One region of the Serratia aquatilis genome, then DNA from elsewhere that is predicted to be linked to it. Evidence: predicted binding sites of a transcription regulator. Region 1 holds the regulator's gene; each other region holds the start of a gene.
The links. Region 1 encodes Fur, which represses iron uptake genes when iron is present. Its sites were predicted from a motif close to ATAATAATGAGAACNACTATCAA; they were not measured.

Region 1 (10,709 bases):
GAACAGATGCTGTTAGCTAAGTTGGCAGAAGAACAGCCTGAACAATGATCCTGTTGGCGGCATGGTGTCAAGGATGACGCCAGAACGACTCAGCACTTATAGATAACCCAAGGCATCGCATAAACATGATAAAACCTTGGGGCAAACTTCTGGCATGATACGCATTTACGGATGAGAAACAGGGCCCAAGCCTGTTCTCATACCGCGTTTACGCAATACAATCCATTGAATTAAAAGGTTATCTGTAATATGGCTCATGTAGGCATTTTCTTTGGCAGCGATACTGGCAATACCGAAAACATTGCCAAGATGATCCAGAAGACTCTTCACCAAAAATACGGCAATGATGTTGCTGAAATTCACGACATCGCCAAAAGCAGCAAAGAAGATCTGGAAGCATTTGATATTTTGCTGCTTGGTATTCCAACCTGGTACTACGGTGAAGCACAGTGTGACTGGGATGATTTCTTCCCAACGCTGGAAGACATCGACTTCAACGGTAAGCTGGTTGCGCTGTTCGGCTGTGGCGATCAGGAAGACTATGCAGAATACTTCTGTGATGCCATGGGCACCATCCGCGACATCATTGAACCACGTGGAGCAGCGATTGTGGGCCACTGGCCGACTAAGGGCTACCATTTCGAAGCGTCCAAGGGGCTGGCTGATGATCATCATTTTGTCGGTCTTGCCATTGACGAAGATCGTCAACCAGAATTGACCAATGAGCGCGTCGAGGCTTGGGTCAAACAAATCAGTGAAGAACTGAGCCTGGCCGATATCGTCGGGTAAACACGCGGCTTGAGCGAAATGGTACCGTGTCCCCTTAATTGCACCACTGCACTGCCATCGGTCAGTTAAGGGGCACAGCCTAAAAGCCCATCAAGCACAGCATGCCTCAGTGCAAAGATAGCTTTGTTAATGACTAACGGTTACTATTTACAGCAACCGGTTCTATAATGAGACGCAATTAACTCTTTGTGCCGACCGATTGCTACAGGCGATAACGCCTTAACTTGATTTGCATAGTAACAGGACTGAACCCGCATGACTGACAACAACAACGCATTGAAGAAGGCCGGCTTAAAAGTCACGCTTCCGCGACTCAAAATCCTGGAAGTATTGCAGGATCCGAAATGCCATCATGTCAGTGCGGAAGATCTGTACAAGAAGCTGATAGACATGGGTGAAGAGATCGGCTTGGCAACCGTCTACCGCGTATTGAACCAATTTGATGACGCAGGTATTGTCACCCGTCACAATTTTGAAGGCGGCAAGTCGGTATTCGAACTGACCCAACAGCATCACCACGATCACCTCATTTGCCTGGATTGCGGCAAGGTGATTGAATTCAGCGATGAGTCAATCGAAGTGCGTCAGCGTGATATCGCCAAGCAACACGGCATTAAACTGACCAATCATAGCCTGTATCTTTATGGCCACTGTGAAGTAGGCGAATGTCGTACAGATGAGTCACTGCACGATAAAAGATAAAACCAGCTAACCGCATTGAGAAAACCGCCTGCATCACACGGCGGTTTTTTTGTTGCTGCGGGTCACAAAAAAACCCGGACAGGCCGGGGAAAATCAAGGACGAAAGCCTAACAAGGTAATAGCACACTCATGGAATACTGCTTTCGATCGTGGCCTAGCCCAACCGCTGACGCGCGGATGGGCTAGGTGTTGAGGTTATGCTTTAACGGGCTCAGCACGGCTGAAGCGTTGGCCATCTGGGCTAACCGCACGGATCATCACCTCCCCCGCCACAGCCGGACGCGACTTATCATCATACCGCTGCCACTGTTTACCCCCGTCGGTTGAGTATTCAATACCCAAGCCTGGCAGAGAAATATTCGCCTCCAGTTTGCCACCGATGATGCGAGCCCCTGGTACTGGCAAGCGATAGCCCACACCGCCTTTATCCAGCTTGGCCAGTTCACGTTGCCCGATCAGGTTGGCAAAGTGCAGCCAATCTTTTTCCAGCGTCCGGGTATCCACCTGATGGGTTTCGCCACCTTTATATTCACGGCCTGCTTTATAGTCTTGCTCCCAGCTTGCACGGTGCCAGGCTCGTTCTGCAACAGACAAGGCGCGTGGGAAAATCATGTACTCCATTTCCTGATCGGTGCGCTGGGTTTCGCTCCACAGTTGGGCGGAAAGACCGTAGGCTCCAGGCCATGGTTTGTCACTCTTGGCAGCAAAGTGATTACCGTCACGGTCAAGCGAGGTTTCGGCATTCTGCGGTAAGTTGTTCGGCGCGAAGCTGAAGATTTTCTGCTCATCGCTGAAACGGGTTCCCCAGTAATAACCACGTTCGTTCGGGTTTACTTCATACGGGAAGTCCAGATAGACATAATCAGGGTTGGAGATAACCACGTCATAACCTTTGTTCGCCCAATCATTAGCCGAGTCAAAGCCGCCCCAATACAGGGTATCCCAGAAGTTCACCGCAACGTGCTTGGTGGCAAATGCCTGCGAATCTTTAGCATCCTTTAGCCCATCCTGCCACGCCTGCATTCTGTCGATACCCTGTGCTTTCACCAGTTGGCTGACTTCAAGCCCAAAGTAACTCGGCAAGTGTTCCATGTCGGCCACTTTGCCATTTTTGATCATCTGCTGACATACCTGAGATTTAGCCCAAGGTTTGTCTTCCTTACTCAGATCCAGAATGCCTTTACCAGCTTCCGGGTTGTTAACATCGGTATAGCCAGCGCCCAGACGGATGTTTTTCGCTTCATCACCGCCAAAGTGCCAGGTTTTTAGCGGTTGCCCAGCTTCCTTGTGCATCTGGGCAATTTCACCGATCACTTTGTTGACAAAGTTCTTCGATGAATCCAGACATGGGTTCAGGTAGCTCTGGCGGTTAAAATACTGCACAGAAGTGGTGTTTGAGGTATCGGTCGGATCCACCAGACGAAACTCATTCGCTTCTTTCTCTTTGCCCTCGGCATACAGTTTCTTATAGCGTGCTTCCATTGAGACTATCGCTGCACGGGCATGCGCTGGCATATCAATCTCAGGGATCACTTCAATCTGGCGCGCCTGAGCATATTTAACGATATCGATATACTCTTGGCGGGAGAAGAAACCACCGTGCGGCTCTGGGCCGGAACCATACTGTGGCAGCAGGCAGGTCGTTTCGCTTAAATCATGGCAACGCTGCCCCCCCACTTCGGTCAACTCAGGCAGACCTGGGATCTCAATACGCCAGCCTTCATCATCCGTCAGATGGAAATGGAATTTATTCAGCTTGTAAGCAGCCATCTGATCCAACAAACGCAATACTGCCTCTTTGTGATGGAAGTTACGCGCAACGTCGAGGAAAATACCGCGATACTGGAAGCGTGGGGCGTCTTTAGCGTCTAGCGTAGCAATCTTCTTGCTGCCATCAGATGGAAGTAAAGACAGGATGGACTGCAGGCCATAAAACACCCCAGCCTGATCGAAACCGGTAACCATGGCCCCTTTCTGACCAACATTGAGCTGATAAGCTCCCGGTACTGCCAATTCACCTTTGAAAGCAGCTGGCTTAATGTCGGTTTTGATCGGATAACCAGCGGCGTTGTTGGTGACCCCCAGTAGTTCAAAGCGCTCCTTGGCTGCATCGGCGGCTGGTTTGGTTAACGCACTTAGTTCCAAAGCAACGCCTTTGCCCAGATCAACATCATGTTGATGGACCTTGATCTCCATCGGGGTCGGTATGATCTGGCCACGCAATGCCGTCATTGGCAATACTTGCAAATCCTGGTTTTTGGTAAAACGGCTTTCCGGCTGCATCAGGATATTATTGTCATCCTTGGTGCGTTTCCACTGGTCACCGGTAAACGGGGATACAAACTGATCCAAATCTTCCGTGTCGGTATTCGCCAGGATCTTCGGTTTAGCATCGCCCGAGGTTGCGTACCAGCGAGGGATAAAGTCATTGCGGAACAGTTGCCAGTATTCAGCGATAATCGGGATTTCAACCGCTTGATTCGCCGGGAAATGAGTGAATTTATCGGTAGGTTCCAGTTTGTATAGATCGCCAGTCAGGTGGGTAACTTTGAATTGTTCGTTATCCACTTTCAGCGTCTGACGTGGGCTATGGAAATAGATCGCCCAGTCTTTACCTTTAATTTCCTCGCCATCGTTACTCAAGGTAATCAGCACGTTATGGCAGGACGCCCAGTCGGCACCCAGCTTAGCGCAATCCACACCATGTTCACCAGCGCGGTTGTCCTGCAACTTGAGGTTTACTTTCAGCTGGCTGAGTTGATCGACCACCTGCTGGTTGGCCATCGCCGGCCCCATACTTCCCAAGAACCCAACGGTTGCCGTCAGAGCGGCAAGAGTACTCATCTTAAACTTGTTCATCTTCTTTAACCTTTTGCGTATTCAGTTGTTGTCAGCACGATTTTTTCAAAATCAGAAGACAGTGAATGGGGCGGTAACGATGAATTTAACGTCTCTTTCATCCTGGAAGATGTTGCCGTAACCACCGCTCCAGCTAGGCAAATCAGAATGGTTGTCATACTGTGTGAAGTGCAGCTTGAACATGGCACCTTTGGCCCGACCTTCCTGAATGGTGTATGCCGCATCCAGGCTGTAAGCGCTTTCTCTCAAACGCTGGCTCTGATCATAAGCCGGGTTGGTGCTCGGTTTAGCATCCCAGGCGTAGACATAAGAGGCTCCAACAGCCATGCCGGGGAGGTTCCAGTTGCTCAAGTCATACATCACGCCGCCGAAAATCGCTTTTTCGCCATTGGCGTTAAAGTCGGAACGGTTATCCCACCAGATATCCAGACGACCATTGGAAGAAGCATAAGTCGGGGTCATACGTTGCAGGAAGAAGCCTTGGTTACCTTCGGCTTTGACCACAGTTCCTTCCAGACGCCAGTTGAGCGGCCCGGTGGTATAACCAAAGGTCAGTGCTTGCAGCCAGGCAAGACCATCATAAATGCTGTTAGGATCGGTGTTATCGCTGATACGATCTTCAGCACCGTAGAACTGGTAGCTAGTTGAAAGCGGGTTACCCGCCACATCGAACTTATAAGAAGCTTTGGTGAAGTACTGATTCACATAGCCCTGGGACTGACCAAATGCGGCTTCCAGTACCAGATTGTTTTTGAAATCATATTTGGCACCCAGTGAGTGCAGGTAGGACACACTGGTTTTACGGTCATTCTGACGGAAATCATCCATCTCTATATGCCAAGGCGCTTTGTATTTGTTGGCCCACATGTAGGAAAAGCTCAGCGCACCAGAATCGCCATAGTCAAAATTGGCACCGGCTTCCGCTCCCTGATAAGTGCCTGGCATAAAGCTCCAGTGTGGTGCCAACAGCGTCTGCCCGGTAGGTTGGATATAACCCGCACGCGCCCACACAGGACCATACTTGAACTTACCCGCCGCTTTATACAGGCTGATACCGCTCTTATCACCTGAATAGTCTTCGTCATAGGTACGGTTCCGGCTGGAGAAGGCGATTTCGTTCGGGTGCCCACTCTCTTTGGACTCGGCGATTTCAATGGCGCTAAATGCCCCCACATCCAGGCCGAACATATCCATGGCATAGCCAGAAGTGAAGTCTAGGCTCAGGTTTGCGGTAGCGTGAGAAAGGTTGGTGGTAAAGGAATCATAGTTAGGGTTTTTTACCGTAACTTTGGTGCCATCGGGTAACGTTTCTTCTTTGGTCTCATTGAGATCTTTGCGATCGCGCTGGCGTTGCCAGTAATACACGCCGCCAGTTAGTGTGGAATCATCAATAAAACCTTCTGCCTGTACTTCAGGAACCATTACAAATCCTGTTCCTAGCAGCGCACCCGCGACAGCGATCGCTAGCATTTTGTGCTGAACACCATGCTTACCCATATGAAAACTTCCTCTTTGACTGATTTTAAAAGTGCGTCCGCCGGCGTTCACCACCGCAATGCACGGCCGCTAACAGAAACCCGAAACGGGTAAATTCTTGCTGAATAGAGAAAATATCATTCAGCTGTATTGCAGCTAGACTATTTTTCGCGACGCGAATTATCAAATGAAAAATGAGAAAAAGTTGTCAAAGTATGACAGAAAGCACATATTGATAATATTTTGTTACAGGCCGAAATTTCGTTTTTTTTAATAAAAAAAACATTCAAAATTAGCATTAAGTATGGAATAAGGCGCAATTACGCAAAAATTTAATAAATTCATCTCGAATAAAACATGTTGTTGAGAATAAAATTAGAGCGCTCTATTAATGATATTAATTCGCATCGCGAATATATAAAAAAACATGATGAAATTATAAGCATCGGGTCGATTATCAAAAAACTGCGGGGATGTTATGCATTGCTCTGACGGGCTGCCAGAAACGGAAAAACAGAGGTAGGTTCAGGAACTAAAAAGCGCAGCCTAAGCTGCGCTCAGACTGCTGACAAACCCCGTTATTAGGGAGAGCGTACCGATGGGGTCGTAACGGCGCAAGCCGTCGGAGCGCCCCACGATGCGCTAGGCCCGGGTATCTCGGATCGGAAGGCGACTTTGTCATCAACCTCAGCGCAGCCTAAGCTGCGCTCTATGAAGGGAAACTGGACTGTATTGCCGTTACTCGCCGATCTTCGCCCAAGTATCGCGCAAACCAACGGTACGGTTGAATACCAGACGGTCAGCCGAAGAATAACGGTTATCAGCACAGAAATAGCCTTCGCGCTCAAACTGATAAGCTTGTTCCGGTTGCGCAGTAGCCAGGCTTGGTTCCACAAAACCCTGCTTGATAACCAGTGACTCAGGGTTAATCGTGGAGAGGAAGTCCTCAGCCGCTCCAGGGTTAGCCACGCTGAACAGACGATCGTATAAACGAATTTCTGCAGGTAACGCATGGGCTGAAGATACCCAGTGGATCACGCCCTTCACCTTGCGACCATCAGCAGGATCCTTGCTCAACGTTTCGGGATCATAGCTACAGAAAATCGTGGTGATTTCACCAGCATCGTCTTTCTCTACACGCTCGGCCTTAATAACATAGGCGTTGCGCAGGCGAACTTCTTTGCCTAGTACCAGACGTTTGTACTGCTTGTTGGCTTCTTCACGGAAGTCTGCACGATCAATATACACTTCACGGCTGAAAGGCACCTGGCGGCTACCCATCTCCGGCTTGTTCGGATGGTTAGGCATGGTCACCATTTCCACTTCATCCGACATGTTCTCGATGATCACCTTCACCGGATCCAATACCGCCATGGCTCGTGGAGCGTGCTCATTGAGATCGTCACGAATGCAGGACTCCAGCGCCATCATCTCGACGTTATTGTCCTGCTTAGTCACACCGATGCGCTGGCAGAACTCACGGATAGAGGCAGCCGTATAACCACGGCGACGCAGGCCTGAAACGGTCGGCATACGCGGATCATCCCAACCTTCCACTACCTTCTCTGTCACCAGTTGGCTCAGCTTACGCTTGGACATAATGGCGTATTCAAGATTGAGGCGAGAGAACTCATACTGACGCGGGTGGCATGCGATAGTAATGTTATCAAGCACCCAGTCGTACAAACGGCGGTTATCCTGAAACTCTAGCGTACACAGCGAGTGGGTGATCCCTTCCAACGCATCGGAAATGCAGTGGGTAAAATCGTACATCGGATAGATGCACCACTTATTGCCGGTTTGGTGGTGTTCAGCAAACTTGATGCGGTAAATCACTGGATCGCGCATGACGATAAACGGCGATGCCATATCGATTTTCGCACGCAGGCAGGCCGTACCCTCGGCAAACTCACCATTGCGCATCTTTTCAAACAGCGCCAGGTTTTCTTCCACGGGACGGTTACGATAAGGGCTGTCTTTACCTGGCGCTGTCAGCGTGCCGCGATATTCACGGATCTGATCGGCGGTCAGTTCATCGACATAGGCCAGGCCTTTACCAATCAGCTCAACCGCGTACTGATGCAATTGATCAAAATAATCCGAAGAGTAACGAACGTCACCGCTCCATTTAAAGCCCAGCCACTCTACGTCGTGTTTGATAGATTCAACGAACTCGATATCTTCTTTTACCGGGTTGGTATCATCGAAGCGCAGATTGCATTGGCCTTGATAATCTTTGGCAATACCAAAGTTCAGGCAAATGGATTTGGCATGGCCAATATGCAGGTAACCGTTAGGCTCCGGTGGGAAACGTGTCTGTACCGACGTGTGTTTCCCTGATGCCAGATCTTCATCGATGATCTGACGGATAAAATTGGTTGGGCGGGCTTCGGCCTCACTCATGTCACTATTCCTCAAATGCAAAGCGCTTCACATAACCGCCTATGTTCCAACAAGCCACGTCAGGAAACAACCGTTAGTTTCACGAAAACACAGCACTACCATTCAAAAATAAAAAAGCGGGAAAAGATTGCTCTTTTCCCGCCTGCATTGGGTGGATCACGCCATTAATCGTTTAACACCCAAGACTGACTTACTTCTGGATATCGAACAGTTTGGTCTGGCCTGCAACCACTTTTCCGGTCGCTAACGCCGTCAGGCCGGCATAGTCATCTGCATTGCTGACAACAACAGGGCTGATCATTGAGCGCGCATTAGCATTCAGGTATTCCAGATCCATTTCCAGGATCGGTTGGCCTGCTTTAACTTCTGCTCCCTCTTCAACCAGACGCTTAAAGCCCTGGCCATTCAGCGCAACGGTGTCGATCCCCATATGCACCACAATTTCCGCACCTTTGTCTGTTTCCAGGCAGAAGGCGTGGTTGGTATTGAAGATCTTCACTACGGTACCATCGGCCGGTGCTACCACGGTTTTTTCGGTTGGGCGAATTGCCACACCGTCGCCGACCGCTTTACTGGCGAATGCTTCGTCCGGAACCTGCTCCAGAGCAATAACGTCACCGGTTACCGGTGCCACCAGCGTCTGGAAAACGGCTTTAGGCGCATTAGCGACTGCCTGTGGCTTTACTGCCGCCGCAGCAGTTGCTGGAGCCGATGCAGCGGCAACTGGGCCTGCGGCTACAACGTTGCGCATAGCGCTGGCGATCAGTTCGGCACGTGTCCCAACGATCACCTGTACACTTTCTTTGTTGAGACGGATTACGCCGGATGCACCCAGGCGTTTAGCAAGCGCATCGTTGACCAGCGAGGAATCTTTCACATTCAAACGCAGGCGGGTGATACAGGCATCAATCCCGGTCAGGTTTTCAGAACCACCGATAGCTGAAACATAATGACGTGCAAGCGTCGTAGTTTCGCTCTCGTCTTTAACTGCACTGGTATTCACGTCATAACCGTCGGTTTCGTCACCAGCAACAGCCAGTTCACGGCCCGGAGTCATCAGATTGAACTTTGTGATGGTGAAACGGAACACGAGGTAGTAGATAGCGAAGAACACCAGACCTTGTGGGATCAGCATGTACCAATGGGTGGCTAATGGGTTACGTACCCACAGCATCATGTCCACCAGCCCGGCACTGAAGCCGAAACCAGAAATCCACTGCATACTGGCGGCGATGAACACAGAGATACCGGTCAGCAAGGCGTGGATCACGTACAGCACTGGGGCAACGAACATGAAGGAGAACTCCAGCGGTTCGGTGATACCAGTAAAGAAGGCGGCAAAAGCCCCTGCCAGCATAATACCTAGCACTTTGGCTTTGTTTTCTGGACGTGAGCAGTGATAGATGGCTAATGCCGCACCCGGCAGACCAAACATCATAATCGGGAAGAAACCAGCCTGGTAACGACCGGTCACACCAACAACCGCTTTACCGGATTCGATTGACTGCTGGCCACCCAGGAAGTTAGGGATATCGTTAATACCTGCCACGTCAAACCAGAATACGGAGTTCAGCGCGTGGTGCAGACCAACCGGGATTAACAGACGGTTGAAGAAGGCGTAGATACCAGCACCAACGGAGCCCAGTTTCTGGATGTGTTCACCAAAGCTCACCAGACCGCTAAAGACCAACGGCCAGATGTACATCATAATGAAGGCCACCAGGATCATCAGGAAGGAGATCAGGATTGGCACCAGGCGACGGCCGCTAAAGAACGACAAGGCTTTCGGCAGTTCAACACCGCTGTAACGGTTATATATTTCGGCAGAGATAATACCAACCATGATGCCGACAAACTGGTTCTGGATTTTACCGAACGCAGCAGGAACCTGATCAACCGGGATTTTCTGGATCATTGCCACGGCGGCAGGTGAACACAGGGTGGTTAATACCAGGAAACCGACAAAACCGGTCAATGCTGCAGCACCGTCTTTGTCTTTTGACATACCGTAAGCCACACCTACGGCGAACAGCACAGCCATATTGTCGATGATAGCAGCACCAGATTTAATTAACAGCGCAGCCAGGGCGTTGTCGCCCCCCCAACTGATAGGGTCAATCCAGTATCCGATACCCATCAAGATGGCGGCGGCCGGAAGTACGGCTACCGGAACCATTAAGGCTCGGCCCACCTTTTGTAAATAACTAAGAATGTTCACCTTTTCCCCCTATTCGTCCGCTCGCGGACCCTGTAAGTAGTTTATTTGTAAAGCTCACTACCTTTTAGAAATAACGCATTGCTCGTATTACTCATGCGGAGTGTAAAAAAATTATTTCGTATCGCAAATTAAAACCTCATATTTTGTGATTTAAATCACTAAAAGGCGGTCTTAAGCTGCCACATTGCTAGCCATCGCACAAAACTTATTTTATCATTAAAAAAATCATGGGGCAGCGAACCCAAGGCAAGCTTAGCAAAGC
Region 2 (10,709 bases), 2.4 Mb from region 1:
AACCCTGATGCGTTACGGAAAATCATTTCTCTTAAGTCCTTATTGAGGGGATCAAGGTGAAGACAAAAACCTCTTATGGCCTTAATTGGCTCCCGTTGTTAGTGATTCTACTTGTTGCCATTTTTTTCTGGCATCTTGCGCCACCTGACGGCCTGAACCTGCCAGCCTGGCACTCTGCCATCATCTTTGTCGCCACTATCGTTTGTATCGTCGTCAATGTATTGCCGATAGGCGCCATTGGTATCATTAGTATCACCGTTTTTGCGCTGACATATGCCGCCGGTGCGACCACCGCCAGCGAAGCGATTCAGACGGCCCTGAGTGATTTGAACAGTTCTCTCATCTGGTTGATTGTGGTCGCCTTTATGATCGCCCGTGGGTTTATTAAAACCGGCCTTGGGCGGCGTATTGCCTTGCAGATGATCCGTATTCTGGGCAAGCGAACTCTCGGATTGGCTTATGGTCTGGCGTTGGCTGATCTGATCCTGTCCCCTGCGATGCCCAGCAACACCGCCCGCTGCGGTGGGGTGATCTACCCGATCGCCGACTCACTGGCCCGTAGCTTCGATTCACGCCCTGAAGACGCCTCGCGCAATAAAATCGGCACGTTCCTGATTACCTGTATAGGTAACGTCAACGACATTACCGCGGCGATGTTTATGACGGCTTATACCGGTAACCTGCTGGCCGTCAAACTGGCCGCCAATGCCGGGGTAACAATCACCTGGGGGAGTTGGTTCGTTGCAGCCGTGGTTCCCTGTCTGATCTCATTGTGCATCGTTCCCTTACTGATCTACTGGCTGGCCAAACCTGAAATACGGCATACGCCGGATGCGCCCAAGTTGGCTATCAGTGAGTTGCAAAAGATGGGGGCGATGAAACCCCAGGAATGGCTGATGCTGGCAACAGTGTTATTGCTACTGGTGCTGTGGATTTTTGGTGACTTTCTCGGGGTGGACGCCACCACTGCGTCCTTTGTTGGCCTGTCTTTCCTGCTACTAACCGGCGTGTTGAGCTGGGGAGACATCAAGAGCGAAAAAGGGGCATGGGATACTCTGATTTGGTTTGCAGCCCTGTTAATGATGGCGAACCAACTGAAAAAACTGGGTTTCACCAGTTGGTTTGGCGATCTGATTGGTAACAGTATCGGCCATATGATGCACGGCACCAGTTGGGTGTTGATCTTGTTACTATTGAATGCAGCCTATTTCTATACCCACTATTTTTTTGCCAGCGGTAACGCGCAGATCGCCGCCCTGTATGCCGTATTCCTCGGCGTGGGTATCAATCTCAATATCCCTGCGGTTCCTATGGCGTTCATGCTGGCCTTCACCAGCAGCCTGTATTGCTCACTGACGCAATACAGTCATGCACGGGGCCCGATCCTCTTTGGAGCCGGTTACGTACCGACAGCGACATGGTGGCGGATAGGCTTCGTCGTCAGTTTACTCAATCAGGCTATCTTTATGACGGCAGGTTTGCTGTGGTGGAAAGCCATCGGCCTGTTTTAATCAGCCCGAAGAGTCCCCCCATAACCCGTCATATCAGCCGAAAAAATGGGCACGCAAACGGTGCCCATTTCGCCTCATCCGCAAATATAACCAAGGATATTCGTAAGATCGTTTTGATGAACACACGAAACCATCCCCCCTTATCAAGATATCAAAAAGCCATCCAGGCGAGGTTATCTGGTTACTAAATGGTCAAAACTCTGGCTTAAAGTACGAAAACTTCCGCTCTCCAAGCTCGCAACTCTCCACCTCCCCCGAATATTTGAGAGCAGGCTCACAATGGCTGAATCGGGTTAGCAAACTTTATTGCCAGCATACCTTTATCTTGTCTATTCTTTGAAAAACCGGTTTAGCAGTTTAGCAAAAAATAGCAACCTACCTCTTGGATGACAGGGAATCATGAAAAAATTACGCTATCTGGCTTTAACAACAGGATTACTACTTTCCGCATCGGGTGCGGCTCTGGCTGCCTCAAGCATGAGTATTGAACAACGCCTCAATGCGTTGGAACAGCGACTACAGTCGGCGGAGCAACGCGCCCAACAGGCCGAGGCGCGTGCAACATCAGCTGAAAAACGGGCTATGCAACTCGAACAGCGAACGGCTAAAACCGAGCAGCAAACTGTACAGGTGGCACAGAGAACGGCTTCCCTTGAAACCCAAAGCGCGCCGGGCTCCAATCTTAAGCTGAATGAACTTGCCGATCTGAAACTCTATGGCGACGTGGAATTTAATCTGGACGGTGCCAGCCGCACGGGCCAGCTCACTTCGTTGAAAAGCAGCGAAAAGAAAAATTGGCGGCCCGGAGATAAGGAACGATGGAGTGTTAATGGCCGGATACTCGTTGGTCTGGATGGCTATCGCCGTAATCAGGACGGTAACTTCTCTGGCTTCAGCGTACAGCCTCTGGCAGATATGACCGGTAAGATGAATCTTGATGATGCGGCCTTGTTCTTTGGCAACGAGAACAACTGGCGGGCTAAAATCGGACGCTTTGAAGCCTATGACATGTTCCCACTCAACCAGGATACCTTTATCCAATACTCGGGCAACACCGCCAACGATTTGTACGCCGACGGTTTCGGCTATATCTATATGATGAAAGAGGGCCGTGGTCGTAGTAACAGTGGTGGCAACGTTATGCTCAGCAAGTACGCGGGAGACTGGTACTTTGAGCTGAATACTCTGGTTGAAGACGGTACTTCCCTGTTCCAGGATCGCCAATATCACGGTAATACGCTGGAAAATAGCAAAAATGTGGCTTATTTGCGCCCTGTTGTAGCGTGGAAGAAACAGGAATTCAGTGCCGCTGTCGCTATGGAAAGCAACGTGGTGAATAACGCCTACGGCTACTGGGATGAGCAGGGCGAATGGGTTAATCAGTCAAAACGTAACGGTTATGGTATGACGTTAAGTTGGAATAATACCGCAACTCATCCAGACAATGGCGTAGTGGCCAATCTGAACACCGCCTATCTGGATGCGTCTGGCGAGCAGAACTTCACCACCGGGATTAATGTGCTGTGGAAGCGTTTCGAACTCGGCTATATTTATGCCCACAATGACATAAAACAATTTAATATCAGTGGAATAAATGTTGACGTTAATTCCCCGCTCAGTGAACCTGGCAAGTATGACATCCATACAATCCATACCTCGTATCTGATCCCCAATATTATGGATATGAAGAACTTCAATCTCTATCTGGGGGCCTATGTCTCAATGCTTGAGACCAACGCCGAAAATAACATCGTCAATAGTGGCAACGATCAGCGTTACGGTGCTCGCGCCAGATTCAAATATTTCTTCTGATGGCTGTTAATCCCCTGCCCGCTGTGGCTCGCCATGGCGGCGTTTTTGCGGATAAGAGAGAGTGAATGGACATTACCGCGATCGCAAATGCGCTTTTACCCCAGCTCGGTGGAAAAGAGAATATTTGCCACTCGCCTGAGGCTGGAAGGAACGGTTTTAATCACGCAGGATCACTGGTTGCTGGCAGTGTGCATGTTAGAATGACGCATCCTACGATGAACACAGATGCCGTCAGTGAAAAAAAGTAAACGCATAACCATCAGTGATATCGCCGGGCTGGCTGGCGTGTCTAAATCGACCGCCAGCCTGGTGCTCAACGGACGCAGCAAGGAGTACCGTGTTTCTGACGAAACCCGCGATCGTATTCTGGCCCTAGCCCATGAGCATCACTACCAACCCAGTATCCATGCCCGCTCATTGCGCTCCACCCGCAGCAATACCATTGGTCTAGTAGTGCCGGAAATGACGAACTATGGTTTTGCCGTCACCGCTCGCGAACTGGAAATGCTGTGTCGTGAAGCAGGTCTACAATTGCTGATCGCCTGCACAGACGAAAATCCAGGGCAGGAAATGATGGCGGTGAACAGCCTGGTTCAACGCCAGGTCGATGGCTTGATCATTGCTTCCTGCCAGCTTAACGATGTGGAATACCAGAAGATCAACGCCAGCCTTCCTGTGGTACAGATTGACCGTCTTATCCCCGGTAGCCAATTGCCGCTGGTTATTACCGATTCCATAGCGCCTACCGCCAGTTTGGTGGAAACCGTGGCGCGCCAGCACCCGGATGAATTCTACTTTCTGGGTGGGCAGCAGCGTCTTTCACCCACGCGGGATCGCTTGGCGGGTTTCCAGCTCGGGTTGGAACGGGCCGGTGTTCCTTGCAAGCCAGAATGGATCATCAACGGTAACTATCACCCAAGCTCGGGTTATGAAATGATCGCTCAGCTGTGCGCGCAGCTCGGCCGGCCACCAAAAGCGTTATTTACCGCCGCCTGTGGTCTGCTGGAGGGCGTATTGCGCTATTTGAACCAGCACCAGTTGATGGAAAGCGAGATACACTTGTGCAGCTTCGACGATCACTACCTGTTCGATTGCCTGACGATGAAGATCGACACCGTGGCGCAAGACTGTCGCAGTCTGGCACAACACAGTTTTGACATGATCACCGCACTGATTGAAGAACGTCCCCTTGAGCAGAACACCTTACACCTTCCGGGCCAGATCCATTTGCGCCATGCAGGTTCAAAAGCTTTAGGCCCTACCTGAGCGGCCTATCTATAACTCAACGCAATATTTGGCATAACTGAACCAATTTATTTTTTGCTGAGGACCCCGTTATGACTCGTGAAATCAACAAAGATACGCAGCTGTGTATGTCGCTGGCTGGCCGACCCGGTAACTTCGGCACTCGTTTTCACAATTATCTGTATCAAGAACTGGATCTGAATTTTATCTACAAGGCGTTCACTACCCAGGACATTAAGGCAGCAGTCGGTGGCGTACGTGCACTGGGCATTCGGGGTTGCGCTGTTTCCATGCCATTTAAGGAAAGCTGCATTCCTTTTCTGGATGAGTTGGATGCTTCAGCCACAGCGATTGAGTCCGTCAATACTATCGTCAATGATAACGGTTTTTTGCGCGCCTATAACACCGACTATATCGCTATCGCCAAGCTGCTGAAGCAATACCAGATCCCTGCGGCCACTTCGTTCGCCCTGCGTGGCAGCGGCGGCATGGCCAAGGCGGTGACTGCCGCTCTGCGCGATGCCGGGTTTATCAATGGCCATATTATTGCGCGTAACTCGCAGGCTGGTCAGGCGCTGGCGTCGCAATATGGCTACCCGTGGCTAGCGGAAATGGGGGACTTGCAGGTTGAGATGGTGATTAACGTTACGCCAATCGGTATGGCGGGCGGAGCAGAGGCTGAAGAGTTGGCCTTTGCACCCGCCACCATTGACGCTGCCAGGATCGCCTTCGATGTTGTGGCATTACCAGCAGAGACGCCATTGATCCGCTATGCACGTGAACAGGGCAAGCAGGTGATTACCGGTGCCGAAGTGATCGCTTTGCAGGCATTGGAGCAGTTTGTTCTGTATACCGGCGTGCGTCCAACCGACGAGCAGATCGCTCGTGCCGCAAACCATGCCCGCAGTTAAGTAAAAATAAAAGGGGCCATCTAGCCCCTTCAGACTGCTGACAAAGCCCGTTATTAGGGGGAGCGTGCCGAAGGGGTCGTAACGGCGTAAGTCGTCGGAGTGCCCCTCGGTGCGCTAGCCCCGTGTATCTCAGGCTAAAAAGCGACTTTGTCATCAACCTCAAGGGCCATCTAGGCTGTGTCCCTTCTACACACTTACAGCACAAACGTTACCTGGCGACACCTTCCATCCCCACCAGCCCGACCTTCAGATAGCCGGAGCTACGCAGCGTATCCATCACGCTCATCACCGTTTCATAATCAACGGTTTTGTCCGCCTGGAAGAAGATGGTAGTTTCTTTATTTGCATGGGTACGCTGGTCCAGCACTGTGGTCAGTTGCCCCGCCAACACTGGCTCATCCCCCACATACATCTGATTGTCTGCCTTGACCGACAGGAATACCGGTTTTTCCGGGCGCGGTTGTGGCTTGGCGGAAGAAGCCGGAAGATCGACACGAATATCTACCGTTGCCAAAGGTGCCGCCACCATAAAGATGATCAACAGTACCAGCATGACATCGATAAACGGCGTCACGTTGATTTCATGCAACTCGCCACTGTCGTCCAGATCTTCATTAAAGCGCATCGCCATGGCTCACCCCACTCGCAGTTGGTGAGCATGTTTGGCTCGTTTGGCCTCGGCCGCAGCCGTCAGATCCAGATCGCGCCCCAGCATCAATAGCACCTGCGCAGCCACGTCACCCACTTGAGCACGATGGCCACCAATAACACGAGCGAAGATGTTGTAGATCACCACCGCCGGGATCGCAGCGACCAGGCCGATGGCAGTAGCGAGCAATGCTTCCGCAATACCCGGTGCCACCACCGCCAGATTGGTGGTTTGTGAGTGGGCAATGCCAATAAAGCTGTTCATGATGCCCCATACGGTACCGAACAGACCGACAAACGGAGAAATGGCACCGATAGTCGCCAGAAAGCCATTTCCACGCCCCAACTGGCGCCCATAAGCTGCCACACGGCGTTCAAGGCGGAAACCGGCGCGCTCTTTAATCCCGTTGTTATCGTTAGAGGCTGCCGACAGTTCCAGCTCGTTCTGCGCATCTTGCAGCAATACCGCGCTGATGCTTTCTTGCGAGAAACTTTGTGCCAATTCGGCAGCATCATCCAAAGAGGTCACATCGGCCAGTGCCTGCTGTTCAAGACGCAAACGGCGCTTGGAGCGGATCAGTTCGCTTCCTTTGGCAAACAGAATGGTCCAGGTAACAATAGAGGCCAGGACCAGCCCAATCATTACTGTTTTCACCACCACATCTGCATGCTGATACATCCCCCAGACAGAGAGATCCATCCCAAAGGTTTCAGGGGGTTGGATAGCCGGGGCTGGGTTAGCAGAGGTAATATTCTTGGGGGTTAATGCTTCGGTAGGGGGGGCTTCTGGCGTGGTTGCCGTTGCTGCCGCAACGCTTTCAGCAACCGCAGGTGCTGTGGCCGGGGCAGACTGAGCACTACCTGCCAACCCTATCATCAAAACCAGCGTGGCAATTACGCCACGTCCCAGCGCCCCAAAACGCTCACGGCGTCCGCCACAAGCTTCCTGATTAATCGTCTTGCCAGCCGTCTTCACGCTGTGCCTCCATCCATCTCAATATTTACGCAAGAATTCAGCGTGCGATCATACCAAACCAATCAGGGATTGATAGTGGTTATCATTATTATTTACGCAATACCGTACCCGTGGATAAAAAAGAGGCTAGCCTGGGCTTTACCATGCCGCTGCGAACATAGCGGTTAAAACGTCTGGATGGCTATTTAATAACATGTTAACGTAAAGCCTATCGCAAAATGGACTTATACACGTCGCCCTTCAAGCTGCGGCGGCGTTGGCTGCCCAAAGGTAAATTCAGCATGAAATCAAAGAATCTCGAAACCGCGCTAATCGGCGCCGGGCGCAGCAAACGCTATACTCAAGGCTCCGTTAATCCAGTGACGCAACGCGCCTCTTCACTGGTATTTGAATCGGTTGCGGCTAAAAAGCACGCCACCGCCAAGCGCGCTCACGGAGAGCTTTTTTACGGGCGCCGTGGCACCCTCACCCATTTCGCTTTGCAAGATGCCATGACCGAGTTGGAAAACGGTGCAGGCTGCGTGTTGTATCCATGTGGCGCAGCCGCCGTCTCAAATGCCATTCTGTCGTTCGTGGGCGCAGGCGATCATGTGCTGGTGACCGGATCGGCTTATGAACCTACGCAGGATTTCTGCACGCATATTCTTGGCCGCATGAACGTAACCACCGGCTATTTTGATCCATTGATCGGGGCCGGGATTGCTTCATTGATCCAGCCTAACACCCGCGTCGTTTTCCTGGAGTCACCGGGTTCCATCACCATGGAAGTGCAAGATATCCCGGCAATGGTCAAGGCCATTCGCAGCGTGAACCCGGAGATTATCATCATGATCGATAATACCTGGGCGGCAGGCGTTCTGTTCAAAGCGCTGGATTTTGATATCGATATTTCCATTCAGGCGGGCACCAAATACATCATCGGGCATTCTGACTATATGCTGGGTACCGCCGTCGCTAATGCCCGCTGCTGGGAACAACTGCGCGAAAACTCTTATCTGATGGGGCAAATGGTTGATGCCGATACCGCCTATATGGCCAGCCGAGGTCTGCGCACGCTGAGCGTAAGGCTCAAGCAGCACGAACAAAGCAGCATTGCCGTGGCACAATGGTTGCAACAACGGCCAGAGGTGGCAGTGGTCAATCACCCTGCGTTGCCGGGATGTAAGGGCCACGAGTTTTATCGCCGCGATTTCAGCGGTTGTAACGGCCTGTTTTCTTTTGTGCTGAAACAGCGCCTGAGCGATACGCAGTTGGCTCATTATCTGGATAAATTCAGCCACTTCAGCATGGCCTATTCCTGGGGAGGTTATGAATCACTGGTCCTGGCTAACCAACCGGAAGAGCTGGAGGCAATCCGCCCGGCAGGCGGCGTGGATTTCTCTGGCACGCTGGTACGCCTGCATATCGGGCTGGAGAACGTGCAAGACCTGATTGACGATCTGGCCGCCGGTTTTGAGCGCCTCACGCGCTAAATTTTCTGGGCGACAGGTCTGTCGCCCACCCTTCGTCCAGGTTTTTACGTCCTCTGACACATTTCTACATTCTGTTTAATGTCCGCTTAGGCTAATAGCGTTACACTAGGGCATGTCCCTCTATTCACTGTTAAGCATTGTCATAAGCACGACAGCCGACAGAAAGTCAGCCCAGGCGCACCACAGGACAAAAAATGGATGTATTAAAAGAAATTATTCACGCACTGTGGACACAGGATTTTATTGCCCTTGCCGATCCCAGTGTAATTTGGGTGGTTTATACCGTACTTTTCGCCACTCTGTTTTTAGAAAATGGTTTACTACCAGCGGCCTTTCTCCCCGGCGATAGCTTGCTACTGTTGACCGGTGCACTGATTGCCAAAGGCGTGATGAGTTTCATCCCCACACTGATTATCCTGACCGTTGCCGCCAGCCTTGGTTGCTGGCTCAGCTATCTGCAAGGACGATGGCTCGGTCATACATCGTTGGTCAAAGGCTGGTTGCTACAGTTGCCGATCCAATATCACCAGCGCGCAGACATGCTGTTCGATCGCCATGGTCTGCTCTCGTTGCTGATTGGCCGCTTCCTGGCATTTGTGCGTACCCTGTTACCCACCATCGCTGGCCTATCAGGCCTGAATAACACCCGCTTTCAGATATTTAACTGGCTGAGCGCTTTACTTTGGGTGGGTTCGGTGGTCACTGTAGGCTATGCTTTCAGCCAGATCCCTTTGGTCAAACGCCATGAAGATCAGGTGATGACAGGATTGATGATCCTGCCTGTGGCACTACTGGTGTTTGGCCTGCTGGGTGCCATGCTGGTGATTTGGCGCCAAAAGCGCGCCTCACGAATTGAGTAATAGACCCAGCCTAGCCCTGCATTATTATGTTGTTATCCCGTAGCCGGGCGATCTCATCGCTCGGCGTTATACCAAACAGACGTTTAAACTCGCGGCTAAACTGCGAAGCACTCTCGTATCCCACCTTTATCGCCGCTGTGCTGGCTTTCAACCCATCATGCACCATCAGCAAACGTGCTTTATGCAAACGATAGGATTTAACGTATTGCAACGGTGAAGTATTGGTTACCGCTTTAAAGTTATGGTGGAATGCGGAAACGCTCATATTTACCTCATACGCCAGTTGCTCGACGTTCAGGCTTTCCGCATATTGATTCTCAATCCGCCGCAACGCCTTGGCAATTTGGCCAAAATGGGTGTGACGGTTGACCAATTCCTGTAATGAAGCTCCGCAGTTGCCCCGCAGCACGTAATAAAGCAGTTCTCGCACAATCTGCGGCCCCAACACGCGAGCATCCAGCGGTTTCGCCATAACATCCAGTAAACGTTCGGTGGCGCACAGCATTTCATCGCTCAGTGGTGCGAGGTTAACTCCACTACTTTCCATCCGGGGTTTCATCAGATAGTCGTCATCACCAATATCGATCAACAGATCCTGCAACATCTGGGTATCGATATTCACCGCCAACCCGACCAGCGGTTGCTCTGGGCTGGCAAAGGTTTCACATTCAAACGGCAGAGGTACAGTCATCAACAGGTAATTGCGCGGATCGTACTGGAAGGCTTTGCTGCCACAGTAGCCAACCTTATGCCCCTGAAAAATAATCACAATACCGGGTTCATACATCACTGCCTGACGCGGACAATGCTCATCAGCATACAGGATTTTCACCTTGGGAACTGGCGAGGGGCTGTAGCCTTTGCCAGTGGCAAAAAGCATCGCCTTGCGCGCCATTCGACCATGCAACTCACTTGTCTGCGTCACGACTTCTCTCTTGCATACTGAATAATCTGACATGGATAGTAGAGCAAAATTTGTGTTTCCTACAGACAATTGTAGGAATAGGCAAGACACTTACAGGAATATGCATTGTGTGTTCGGGCTAAGTTACTGACAATACACACCAGTTACTTTGCGCCATTTGGCGCCCCCCTGATGCCATATAGAGAAAACGATCATGCAAAACTTCATTCTTCATACCCCAACAAAAATCCTGTTCGGTAAGGGGCAGATTGCAGAACTGGGCAAACAGATCCCGGCTGATGCCCGCATTCTGATCACCTACGGTGGTGGCAGCGTCAAGAAAAACGGCGTGCTGGATCAGGTCTATTCC
Region 3 (10,709 bases), 1.3 Mb from region 1:
GCTGAACGGCGGCTTGGAAATGTTGCGTACGGAAGACCAACGCCAGCTATTGGTAGCACTGACAATGCCAGTGCTACGTATTTACGGCTATCTGGACGGGCTGGTGCCGCGCAAAGTGGCTACCCTGTTGGATGAGCTTTGGCCGCAGTCATCTTCGATAGTTATCGCTAAGGCCGCTCATGCGCCGTTTATTTCTCATCCTGACGAATTCGCGAACATTATTAATCGATTCGCTGAAGCCTAAATATCCTTGCCTTAGCGCTTAAAACGATAAATCACTGTACTGCAACCTTGGCCTTCCGGGCAGCTCTTACAGCTGCCACTCAAGCACTGGCTGGCGTCTTGCTCAACGCGTTCGGCTTTACCCATTGCGGTCAAGCGTTCCAGCATCGCCTCTACCAAAGGCAGAGGCGTTGCCAACTGTCGGCTCAGTTGCTGAGCCTGAGCGCTGCCCTGCAGGGCAAGGGCATCACGGATTTGTAACAGGCTGGCCATCAGTGACAATCACCTTGTGGCGCCTGACAACATGCTGCTGGAGTAGCACTACGCAGGCGGATCGTTACGCGGCTTCGTGCCTTACGTAAGCCCAGCAGCACCAGCACGTTAAACAGTATTACCATCAGGATCGCCACCAGACTGTATTGCGGATGCTGGTTGAACGTTGCTATCTGATAGAACAGGGTGGCTAGTGAATAAGCGATATTCAGCCCCCATAGAATCGAGAAGGTCATCCAGCCACGGCTTGATTCACGCGCGATTGCGCCCATCACCGAAACGCAAGGTACGTACAACAGTACGAAGATCAGGTAGCTGTAAGCCGAAATAGAGGTGCCAAACTTGCTGCTCATTACGCCCATTGAGCCAGCCCCCATTTCACCGTCGCCCTTGCTGGCCTCGATAGGGTTCGAGAGTACACTCAGGCTGAAGGTATCCTTCAGGCCTTGCCAGGTCTGCTCTGCAGCTGCACCCAACTCAGCAAACAGGTTGAAACTTTCGGCATCAAAAGGTTGGTTGGTAATGTGCTCGGCGGTATACAGCGTGTTGAGTGTCCCCACCACTACTTCTTTTGCCATCGCTCCGGTTACCAGACCGACGGTCGCCTGCCAGTTATCACTGTGAACCCCCATGGGTTGCAGCAGCGGGGTCAGCACTTTGGAAACCGATGCCAATGCCGAATCGTTGATGCTGTCTACCGGTTTGCCGCTGAAAGAGAAACTGTTCAGACCGCCGATAAAGATACTGGCAATCACGATCACTTTCCCAGCACGCAGTATAAAGCCTTTCAGACGCTGCCAGGTTTGCAGCAGCAGGCTTTTCAGGTGTGGTACGTGATAAACGGGCAGCTCCATGACGAAAGGCGAGGCTTCACCGCGCATGATGGTATATTTCAATACTAGGCCGGTGAGGATAGCGACGACGATACCCAGCATGTAGAGCGAAAATACCACACCGGCCCCGTCCTGCCCAAAGAAGGCGGCGGCAAAGACGGCAAAGATTGCCAGGCGTGCGCCGCAGGACATGAATGGCGCCATCATGATGGTGATCAGCCGTTCACGCTGAGCATCCAGGGTACGTGCGCCCATAATCGATGGCACGTTGCAACCGAAGCCGACGATCAACGGTACGAATGATTTACCCGGCAGCCCGAGAATTTGCATCAGGCGATCCATAACGAATGCAGCACGCGCCATGTAACCGGAATCCTCCAGAAATGACAGGAACAGGTACATCATGCCGATTTGCGGCACCAGGGGGAGTACGGTATTGATACCGCCACCCACACCTTGGGCCAGGAAAATAGTCAGCCATTCCGGGAAGTGCAGGGTATAACCAACCCACTGTATCCCATTGATAAAGATAGCGGCTGAGCCGAGTTCAAAAATTGGCTGTAACGCTCCGCCGATGTTGATCGCCAGCAAGAACATCAGATACATCACCAGCAGGAAGATCGGCACCCCCAGCCAGCGGTTGAGGATCACTTTATCCAAGGCTTCGGTCAGGCGGTTTGGCATCGCCTGTTGCGAATTACTGACCGCATCGCAAATAGTGGCGATCGACTGATAGCGGGCGTCGGCAATCACCAGGGCGGGATCTTCCTGCTGCTGCTGTTGCAAGGTCTGCCGGGTTTGCGGCAGCAACTCGGCGGCTTTACCAACCAGTTGGTGGCTGTAGATATCCCCTTCCAGCATTTGCAGGGCCAGCCAGCGGCGCTGCTCGGTTGGCAAATTCTGCGGCATGGCGTTGCTGAGTTTGGTCATTTCGCTCAACAGCAGCGGCGGGTAGTTCACCAACGCTTTCAATTCATTGAATTGATGGTCGTCAATCATTTGCTTCAGGAGCTTAATACCGTCAGCTTTTGTTGAGACCAATGGCACCACCGGGCAGCCGAGCCGCTCAGTCAGGGCGGCGATATCGATTTCGATATTCTGGCTCTTGGCGATATCCTGCATGTTCAATGCAACGATGCATGGAATACCGAGCTCCAACAGTTGCAGCGTCAGATAGAGGTTCCGCTCCAGATTGGAGGCATCCACCACGTTGATCAGTAAATCCGCTTCACCGCTCAGGATATAGTGGCAGGCAATCTGCTCGTCCAGAGAGGTTTGCTCAGAGATGGTGGTGAGGGAATAAGTGCCGGGTAAATCAACCAGCGTTACCTGTGACTGTGCCGTAGTAAACTGGCCTTCCTTACGTTCGACCGTGACTCCGGCCCAGTTACCGACCCGCTGGCGTGCCCCGGTGAGCTGGTTAAACAACGTTGTTTTCCCTGAATTCGGGTTACCGATTAAGCCAATAGTGATTTTTTTCATAGTCCAACGTGATATCAGCAAATTAAATATTGGCCGCGCATTTATGCATGCACGGAAAAGACCTGAACTGAAAATGGCGAGCTAGGGTTGGCCATCAAGCAGGATCAGATCCAAATCTTTTTTCCGTAGTACCAGATTGACGCGGCGAGTTCTTATTTCTATCGGGTCACCAAGGGGGGCAACACGTACTACGTCGAATAGTGAACCGGGTAACATGCCTAGCGAGAGTAGCTTCTGGCGATAAGCGGGGCTGATTTCGCTGGAGAAACCGGTGATTTTATAGGTCTTTTTAGGAAGAAGATGCATATTACCTTCTCAATGATTTGGACGTTCCTGCTGGAGCGTCACTTTCATAACCATCTGCCGCCCAAATATCTGTAGAGAGATAAATGGGGCCGGACCAGTTGAACTGGTGAACAATAAAATAGCACAGTAAACACGCAAGGCAATAATAGTGAGAACGATTATCGTATTCAATACAAAAAACAAAGATATTAGTTAATAATTGTTATTACAGTCACATTTGCAGTGAGATGATTTAATGACGCTAGTTTTAGCATTAAGCAAAAAACAGTGCAAATGGGGGTAATAAGTTAATAAAGTTAACGCGTTGTGCTTATTTGGAGTTTTATGAAACATTTTGCTGATGGGTTTGACCCGTTATTGCTGACAGAAATAAGTATAACAATAGTTTGGTAACATTCTGTTCTGTAAATGATAGGGGTAACTATTTGTGTTTACGATAGAAATGGTAATCTGACAGAGTACGGCTAAAAATAATGTTAACAAATAGTGTATATATAAGATGTTAATAAGCAGGGCTAAGCGGGAAAACGTTATAATGCGGCTGAGTAAAAATAAATCATTTTCTTGCTGTAGGTCAAAAATTAACGAGAAAGGGGCGGTGTCTAAACCACCCCACAATCAGTTTAGCGTTTTTTGCCAAAAGCGGCGGCAAGTGCATCACCCATAACACTGTTACCTGCCGGGGTGCTATTACGCGGTTTGGCCTTAGCGGGTTGACGAGAAGCATTGTCGCGCACTGGCGGGTTGTTACCGCTCCCTCCGCGTCGCGCTGAACCTTCACCCGGTTGCTCGTCCAAACGCATGCTGAGCGCGATACGCTTACGCTGCAGATCGACTTCCATCACCTTCACTTTGACGATATCACCGGCTTTAACCACAGTGTGCGGATCTTCAACGAATTTATCGGCTAATGAAGAGATATGCACCAGGCCGTCCTGATGGACACCAATATCAACGAATGCGCCGAAGTTGGTGACGTTAGTCACTGAACCTTCGAGGATCATGCCTATTTGCAGGTCGTTCAGCGTTTCCACACCTTCGGCAAACGTGGCGGTCTTGAATTCAGGGCGTGGGTCGCGGCCCGGTTTTTCCAGCTCTTTCAGGATATCCGTTACCGTTGGCACCCCGAATTTCTCATCGGTAAAATCGCTGGCCTTGAGGCTGCGCACCGTGCCAGGATTGCCCATCAAATCCTGTAAGGCCAGATGAGTAGCCGCCAGAATACGTTCGACAACCGGGTAAGTTTCCGGGTGAACCGTAGAAGCATCCAGCGGGTTGTCACCGTGATTGATGCGCAAGAAGCCCGCACATTGCTCAAAGGCTTTTGGCCCTAAACGGCTGACCTTGAGTAACTGTTCCCGGTTGCTGAAACGGCCATTCTCGTCGCGCCAATTGACGATGTTCTGTGCCATCATTTTTGTGAGACCTGCGACACGGGCCAACAACGGTACGGAAGCGGTGTTCAGGTCAACGCCGACGGCGTTCACGCAGTCTTCTACCACCGAGTCCAGCTTCTTCGCCAACTGACTTTGGCTGACATCGTGTTGGTATTGGCCGACGCCAATCGATTTGGGATCGATTTTCACCAATTCTGCCAGTGGATCCTGCAGGCGACGGGCAATGGAAACGGCACCGCGCAAGGATACGTCGAGGTTTGGAAATTCCAGCGCAGCCAACTCAGAGGCAGAATAAACCGAAGCACCAGCCTCACTGACGATCACTTTCTGCGCTTTTACCGCTGGGAACTGCTGTTGCAGCTCGGCAAAGAAACGCTCGGTTTCACGAGAAGCGGTACCGTTGCCGATGGCAACCAGCTCAACGTGGTGTTTGATGCATAACGCAGCCACAGCGGCGGCGGCTTTGGCAGCCTGACCGGTGTGCGGATAAACGGTATCGGTGGCCACCAGCTTGCCGGTAGCATCGACAACGGCAACCTTAACGCCAGTTCGCAGGCCCGGATCCAGGCCCATGGTGGCGCGCATGCCTGCGGGGGCAGCCATAAGCAGATCGTGCATGTTACGGGCAAAGACGTTGATGGCTTCATCTTCTGCTCGTTCACGCACGGTACCCATCAGTTCGGTTTCCAGGTGCAGCAGGACCTTGATGCGCCATGTCCAGTTGACCACCGTTTTGCGCCAGGCATCGGCAGGGGCATTATTCAGGCGCAGGTTGAGATGGTTGATGATGATCAGTTCACCCTGACTTTCGCGTGGTGCCTCCTCAAACTGAGGATCGGCGTTCAACGCAAGTTGCAATACCCCTTCATTGCGGCCACGAAACATTGCCAGTGCACGGTGTGAAGGTACCTGCGAAATGGGTTCATGGTGATCGAAGTAATCGCGGAATTTGGCACCTTCTTCTTGTTTACCTTCGACAACTTTGGACACCAGATGGGCATTTTTCCACAGGTAGTCACGCACTTTGGCCAGTAGAGTGGCATCTTCGGCAAAGCGTTCCATCAGAATATAGCGCGCACCGTCCAGTGCTGCCTTGACGTCGGCTACGCCCTTTTCGGCATCGATGAACTGTTCAGCCAATGATTCGGGTTGTTGCTGCGGATCCTGCCAGAGCGAATCTGCCAGAGGTTCCAGACCAGCCTCAATGGCAATTTGCCCACGTGTGCGACGTTTAGGTTTATAAGGCAGATAGAGGTCTTCAAGCTCGGTTTTGCTCTGTGTGGCGTTAATCGCCTGAGCCAGTTGTTCGGTCAGTTTACCCTGCTCATCAATTGACTTGAGGATGGTTTGCCGACGATCTTCCAGTTCACGCAGATAGCCCAGGCGGGTCTCCAACTGACGCAGTTGGGTGTCATCCAGGCCCCCGGTGACTTCCTTACGATAGCGTGCGATAAACGGCACGGTATTACCTTCATCCAGCAGACGGATAGCGGAGTCAACTTGCTCCGGTCGTGCCTGCAGTTCTGTTGCAATAATACGGCTAAGTGGGTCAGTCATAAGTCAGGTATCTGTATAGGAACGATAATCAATAGTGGGACAGTTATACGGTTTGCAGGGGTAAAATACCAGCGCACATGGCCGTAGCTTTGATAATGCCCCGGAACTTTAGCTCATTGCTAGATAAGGAGCACCCACCCTCAATGATGGACGTTCGAAAAAGACGGAATTATTCACTCTCTTTGACATACTCAATCTCGTTAACAGACCAGTAGGCAACCCCTGCTGGCGTTTGTACCGTGGCAGTGTCGCCGACTTCTTTTTTAAGCAAGGCACGAGCCATGGGAGAATCAATGGAGATGTAATCTTTGCGGCCAAAGATTTCGTCGTAGCCCACGATACGAAAGCGTTTGATATCGCCGTCATCATTTTCCACCTCTACCCAGGCCCCAAAGAAAACCCGTCCCTCCTGCTGTGGCGAGTAATCGACAATTTTCAGTTGTTCGAGGCATTTGGTGAGATAGCGTACGCGGCGGTCGATTTCACGCAGCCGCTTTTTATTGTACTGATAATCAGCATTTTCACTTCGATCGCCCAAACTGGCTGCCCAAGTGACTTTTTTGGTCACTTCTGGACGATCCTCGCGCCAGAGATAGTCCAACTCCTGTTTGAGCTTGTTGTACCCCTCGCGGGTGATCAGCAATGTTTTCATCAATAGTGGATCCATCAAATCACAGGGAGGCCGCTTAGCGGATGCTTACATAAACGAAGCGTATCTTATACTCACCGCCGACCAAACTGCACCATTGTTGATTTAACATTGTGCACTATAGGGTATAGTTTTCCCCCCATACACAGGGTTAAATCTGGTAAAGGTTCTTAACGCCTCGCTACATCGTTCTAATGAATACTGCTGATATTTGGGCCAAAGAATAAGCTTTGTAACAATTTCATCTAGAATGTATATCATTAAACGCTGTCAGTAACGGTGGGGTTTTTTAACAATACCAGCCTGTTGTCAAATAGCCGCCTGCGATATTGACGCATAAGTGCGGGCCACCGCCTAGAATCAGGCAATACAGCCTTTGGGAGTTAGACAATGCAAGAGAATCACAAAATCCTGGTCGTCGACGATGATATGCGCCTACGTGCGCTTTTAGAACGTTATCTAACCGAACAGGGTTTCCAGGTTCGTAGCGTGGCCAACGCAGAGCAAATGGATCGTTTGCTGACGCGTGAGTCTTTCCATCTGATGGTATTGGATCTGATGTTACCTGGCGAAGACGGGCTTTCTATTTGCCGCCGCCTGCGCAGCCAAAGCAACCCGATGCCCATTATTATGGTGACGGCCAAGGGGGAAGAAGTTGATCGGATTGTCGGGTTGGAAATTGGTGCTGATGACTATATTCCCAAGCCGTTCAATCCTCGGGAATTACTGGCTCGCATCCGCGCCGTGTTGCGCCGCCAGGCCAATGAGTTACCTGGTGCGCCGTCCCAGGAAGAAGCCGTGATTGCCTTTGGTAAATTCAAGCTCAATCTTGGCACGCGCGAAATGTTTCGTGAAGATGAACCAATGCCACTGACCAGTGGTGAATTTGCCGTACTTAAAGCGTTAGTCAGCCACCCACGTGAGCCGCTATCACGGGATAAGCTGATGAACCTTGCCCGTGGCCGGGAATACAGTGCGATGGAGCGTTCCATCGATGTGCAGATTTCTCGTCTGCGCCGCATGGTTGAAGAGGATCCTGCACATCCGCGCTACATTCAGACCGTATGGGGTCTTGGCTATGTCTTCGTTCCGGACGGTAGTAAAGCATGAGGCGATTGCGCTTTTCACCGCGTAGCTCGTTTGCACGAACGTTACTGTTGATCGTCACCTTACTGTTTGTCAGCCTGGTGACGACTTATCTGGTGGTGCTCAATTTCGCCATCCTGCCCAGTTTGCAGCAGTTCAATAAAGTCCTGGCGTATGAAGTCCGGATGTTGATGACCGATCGGCTGCAACTGGAGGACGGCACTTTGCTTGAAGTTCCGCCAGCGTTTCGTCGCGAGATCTATCGTGAATTGGGCATTTCTCTCTACACCAACGCCGCGGCGGAAGAGAGCGGTTTGCGCTGGGCGCAACATTACCAATTCCTCAGCCAGCAGATGGCACAGCAGTTGGGGGGGCCGACCGACGTGCGTGTCGAGGTAAATAAAAACTCCCCGGTCGTCTGGCTGAAAACCTGGTTGCAGCCGGATATTTGGGTGCGGGTGCCATTAACTGAAATTCATCAAGGCGATTTCTCACCGCTGTTCCGCTATACCCTGGCAATTATGTTACTGGCGATAGGAGGAGCCTGGCTGTTTATCCGTATTCAAAACCGCCCCTTGGTTGAGCTTGAACATGCCGCTTTGCAGGTGGGGAAGGGCAATATTCCACCACCGCTGCGCGAATATGGGGCCTCTGAGGTGCGTTCGGTGACCCGGGCCTTTAACCAGATGGCGTCCGGTGTGAAGCAGCTTGCTGACGATCGTACCTTGCTAATGGCAGGGGTTAGCCACGATCTGCGCACGCCGTTGACGCGTATCCGGCTGGCAACAGAAATGATGAGCGCTGAAGACGGTTATCTGGCGGAATCAATAAATAAAGATATCGAAGAGTGCAACGCCATCATCGAGCAGTTTATTGATTACCTGCGCACCGGCCAGGAAATGCAGACGGAAATCAGCGATCTGAATGCTATTCTCGGTGAGGTTGTTGCCACGGAAAGTGGTTATGAGCGAGTAATTGAAACCGACATCTTGCCGGGCGAACTGATGATGGATGTACATCCGTTGTCAATAAAACGTGCGGTGGTGAATCTGGTGGTGAATGCCGCTCGTTACGGTAACGGTTGGATCAAGGTAAGCAGCGGTCGTGAACTGCAACGTGGCTGGTTCCAGGTGGAGGATGATGGCCCAGGTATCAAACCAGGGGAACTTAAGCATCTATTCCAACCTTTTGTGCGTGGTGACAGTGCACGCAGTACGAGTGGTACTGGGTTAGGGCTAGCGATAGTGCAACGTATTATTGATGCTCATGCTGGCGTGCTGGATATCGGCACCAGTGAACGTGGCGGGTTGCGCATACGTGCCTACATTCCTTTACCGATAGAGAAAAGAGAATCCACAGATGGGCCAGTCAAAGAGAATGCCTCGTAACCATCCTTGCGGCAAATTCTTTGAATCCCCATAGTAAAAACATAAAAAAAGACGCGGGCTCCGCGTCTTTGTCAATAAGGGCAGGGGGCTCATTTGACTGCTATAGCACCCCTGCCGAGGGTATTACAGTTTCGGGCCCGCGCTGACCAATGCGGCACCAGCTGGTGTGTCGGTATACTTGTCGAAGTTGGTGATAAAGCGGTTCGCCAGATCGTGTGCCTTCTCTTCCCATTGCTCTATGCTGGCATAGGTAGCGCGTGGGTCCAGAATCGCTGGGTCAACCCCAGGCAAGCTGGTTGGCATAGCCAGGTCGAAAATTGGCAGCGTGATGGTTTCCGCTTTATCGATCTCTCCGTTAAGAATGGCGTCGATAATACCGCGCGTATCCTTAATCGAAATACGTTTACCGGTGCCGTTCCAGCCGGTATTAACCAGATAAGCCTGCGCACCTGCAGCCTGCATGCGTTTGACTAACACTTCTGCGTATTGGGTCGGGTGCAATGACAGGAAAGCCGCACCGAAACAGGCGGAGAAGGTAGGTGTCGGCTCGGTAACACCGCGCTCGGTACCGGCCAGTTTCGCGGTGAAGCCGGACAGAAAGTGATACTGGGTCTGGTTAGCCGTCAGGCGCGATACCGGAGGCAGGACGCCGAAGGCATCGGCAGTCAGGAAGATCACCTTGGTAGCATGGCCTGCTTTTGAAACCGGCTTGACGATGTTGTGGATATGGTAAATCGGGTAAGAAACACGGGTGTTTTCTGTTTTTGAACCGTCGTTGAAATCGACCGTGCCGTCTGCCAGAACCGTAACGTTTTCCAACAGGGCGTCGCGTTTGATCGCGTTGTAGATATCCGGCTCAGCTTCCTGAGACAGCTTGATGGTCTTGGCATAGCAACCGCCTTCAAAGTTGAAGACGCCGTCATCATCCCAGCCGTGCTCATCATCGCCAATCAGTTGGCGCTTCGGATCGGTAGACAAGGTGGTTTTACCCGTACCGGACAGGCCAAAGAACACCGCCACGTCACCTTTCTCGCCCACGTTGGCCGAACAGTGCATGGAGGCAATGCCTTTCAGCGGCAGCAGGTAGTTCATTATTGAGAACATCCCTTTCTTCATTTCGCCGCCGTACCAGGTACCGCCGATCAACTGCATGCGCTCGGTCAGGTTGAATGCCACGAAGTTTTCCGAGTTCATTCCCTGTTGTTGCCAGTTCGGGTTAGTGCACTTGGCGCCGTTCATCACCACAAAGTCAGGTTCAAAATCCTGCAATTCTTCTTCAGTGGGGCGAATGAACATGTTTTTTACAAAATGTGCCTGCCAAGCCACTTCCGTAATGAAGCGAACTTTCAGACGGGAATCCGGATTGGCACCGCAGAAGGTATCTACCACAAACAGGCGCTTGCCAGAGAGTTGTTCAGTAACCAGTTTTTTCAGATCTGCCCAGACTTCAGGGCTGAGGGGTTTGTTATCGTTTTTACCTTTGCCTTGATCGGCCCACCAGACGGTGTTACGCGTA

Region 2: the regulator Fur is predicted to act here: its motif matches at 7,173-7,195, upstream of exbB (tol-pal system-associated acyl-CoA thioesterase).
Region 3: the regulator Fur is predicted to act here: its motif matches at 3,259-3,281, upstream of feoA (ferrous iron transporter A).

What each region holds. Positions count from the first base shown of each region.
Region 1 covers NZ_CP173186.1:3,720,974-3,731,682, forward strand. Annotated here, with positions in the region: gene ybfE (LexA regulated protein) at 1-48, shown strand, start outside; gene fldA (flavodoxin FldA) at 250-789, shown strand; gene fur (ferric iron uptake transcriptional regulator) at 1,045-1,491, shown strand; gene SAQUA_RS16905 (family 20 glycosylhydrolase) at 1,687-4,350, opposite strand; gene SAQUA_RS16910 (OprD family outer membrane porin) at 4,402-5,847, opposite strand; gene glnS (glutamine--tRNA ligase) at 6,565-8,229, opposite strand; gene nagE (N-acetylglucosamine-specific PTS transporter subunit IIBC) at 8,420-10,447, opposite strand.
Region 2 covers NZ_CP173186.1:723,161-733,869, reverse strand. Annotated here, with positions in the region: gene SAQUA_RS03345 (DASS family sodium-coupled anion symporter) at 57-1,511, shown strand; gene SAQUA_RS03340 (carbohydrate porin) at 1,911-3,323, shown strand; gene SAQUA_RS03335 (hypothetical protein) at 3,389-3,571, shown strand; gene SAQUA_RS03330 (substrate-binding domain-containing protein) at 3,549-4,589, shown strand; gene SAQUA_RS03325 (shikimate 5-dehydrogenase) at 4,661-5,479, shown strand; gene exbD (TonB system transport protein ExbD) at 5,688-6,110, opposite strand; gene exbB (tol-pal system-associated acyl-CoA thioesterase) at 6,114-7,103, opposite strand; gene metC (cystathionine beta-lyase) at 7,385-8,575, shown strand; gene SAQUA_RS03305 (DedA family protein) at 8,770-9,435, shown strand; gene SAQUA_RS03300 (AraC family transcriptional regulator) at 9,446-10,330, opposite strand; gene yqhD (alcohol dehydrogenase) at 10,554-10,709, shown strand, end outside.
Region 3 covers NZ_CP173186.1:5,039,584-5,050,292, reverse strand. Annotated here, with positions in the region: gene bioH (pimeloyl-ACP methyl ester esterase BioH) at 1-244, shown strand, start outside; gene SAQUA_RS23015 (FeoC-like transcriptional regulator) at 256-495, opposite strand; gene feoB (Fe(2+) transporter permease subunit FeoB) at 495-2,810, opposite strand; gene feoA (ferrous iron transporter A) at 2,892-3,116, opposite strand; gene SAQUA_RS23000 (Tex family protein) at 3,740-6,070, opposite strand; gene greB (transcription elongation factor GreB) at 6,240-6,722, opposite strand; gene ompR (two-component system response regulator OmpR) at 7,110-7,829, shown strand; gene envZ (two-component system sensor histidine kinase EnvZ) at 7,826-9,193, shown strand; gene pckA (phosphoenolpyruvate carboxykinase (ATP)) at 9,317-10,709, opposite strand, start outside.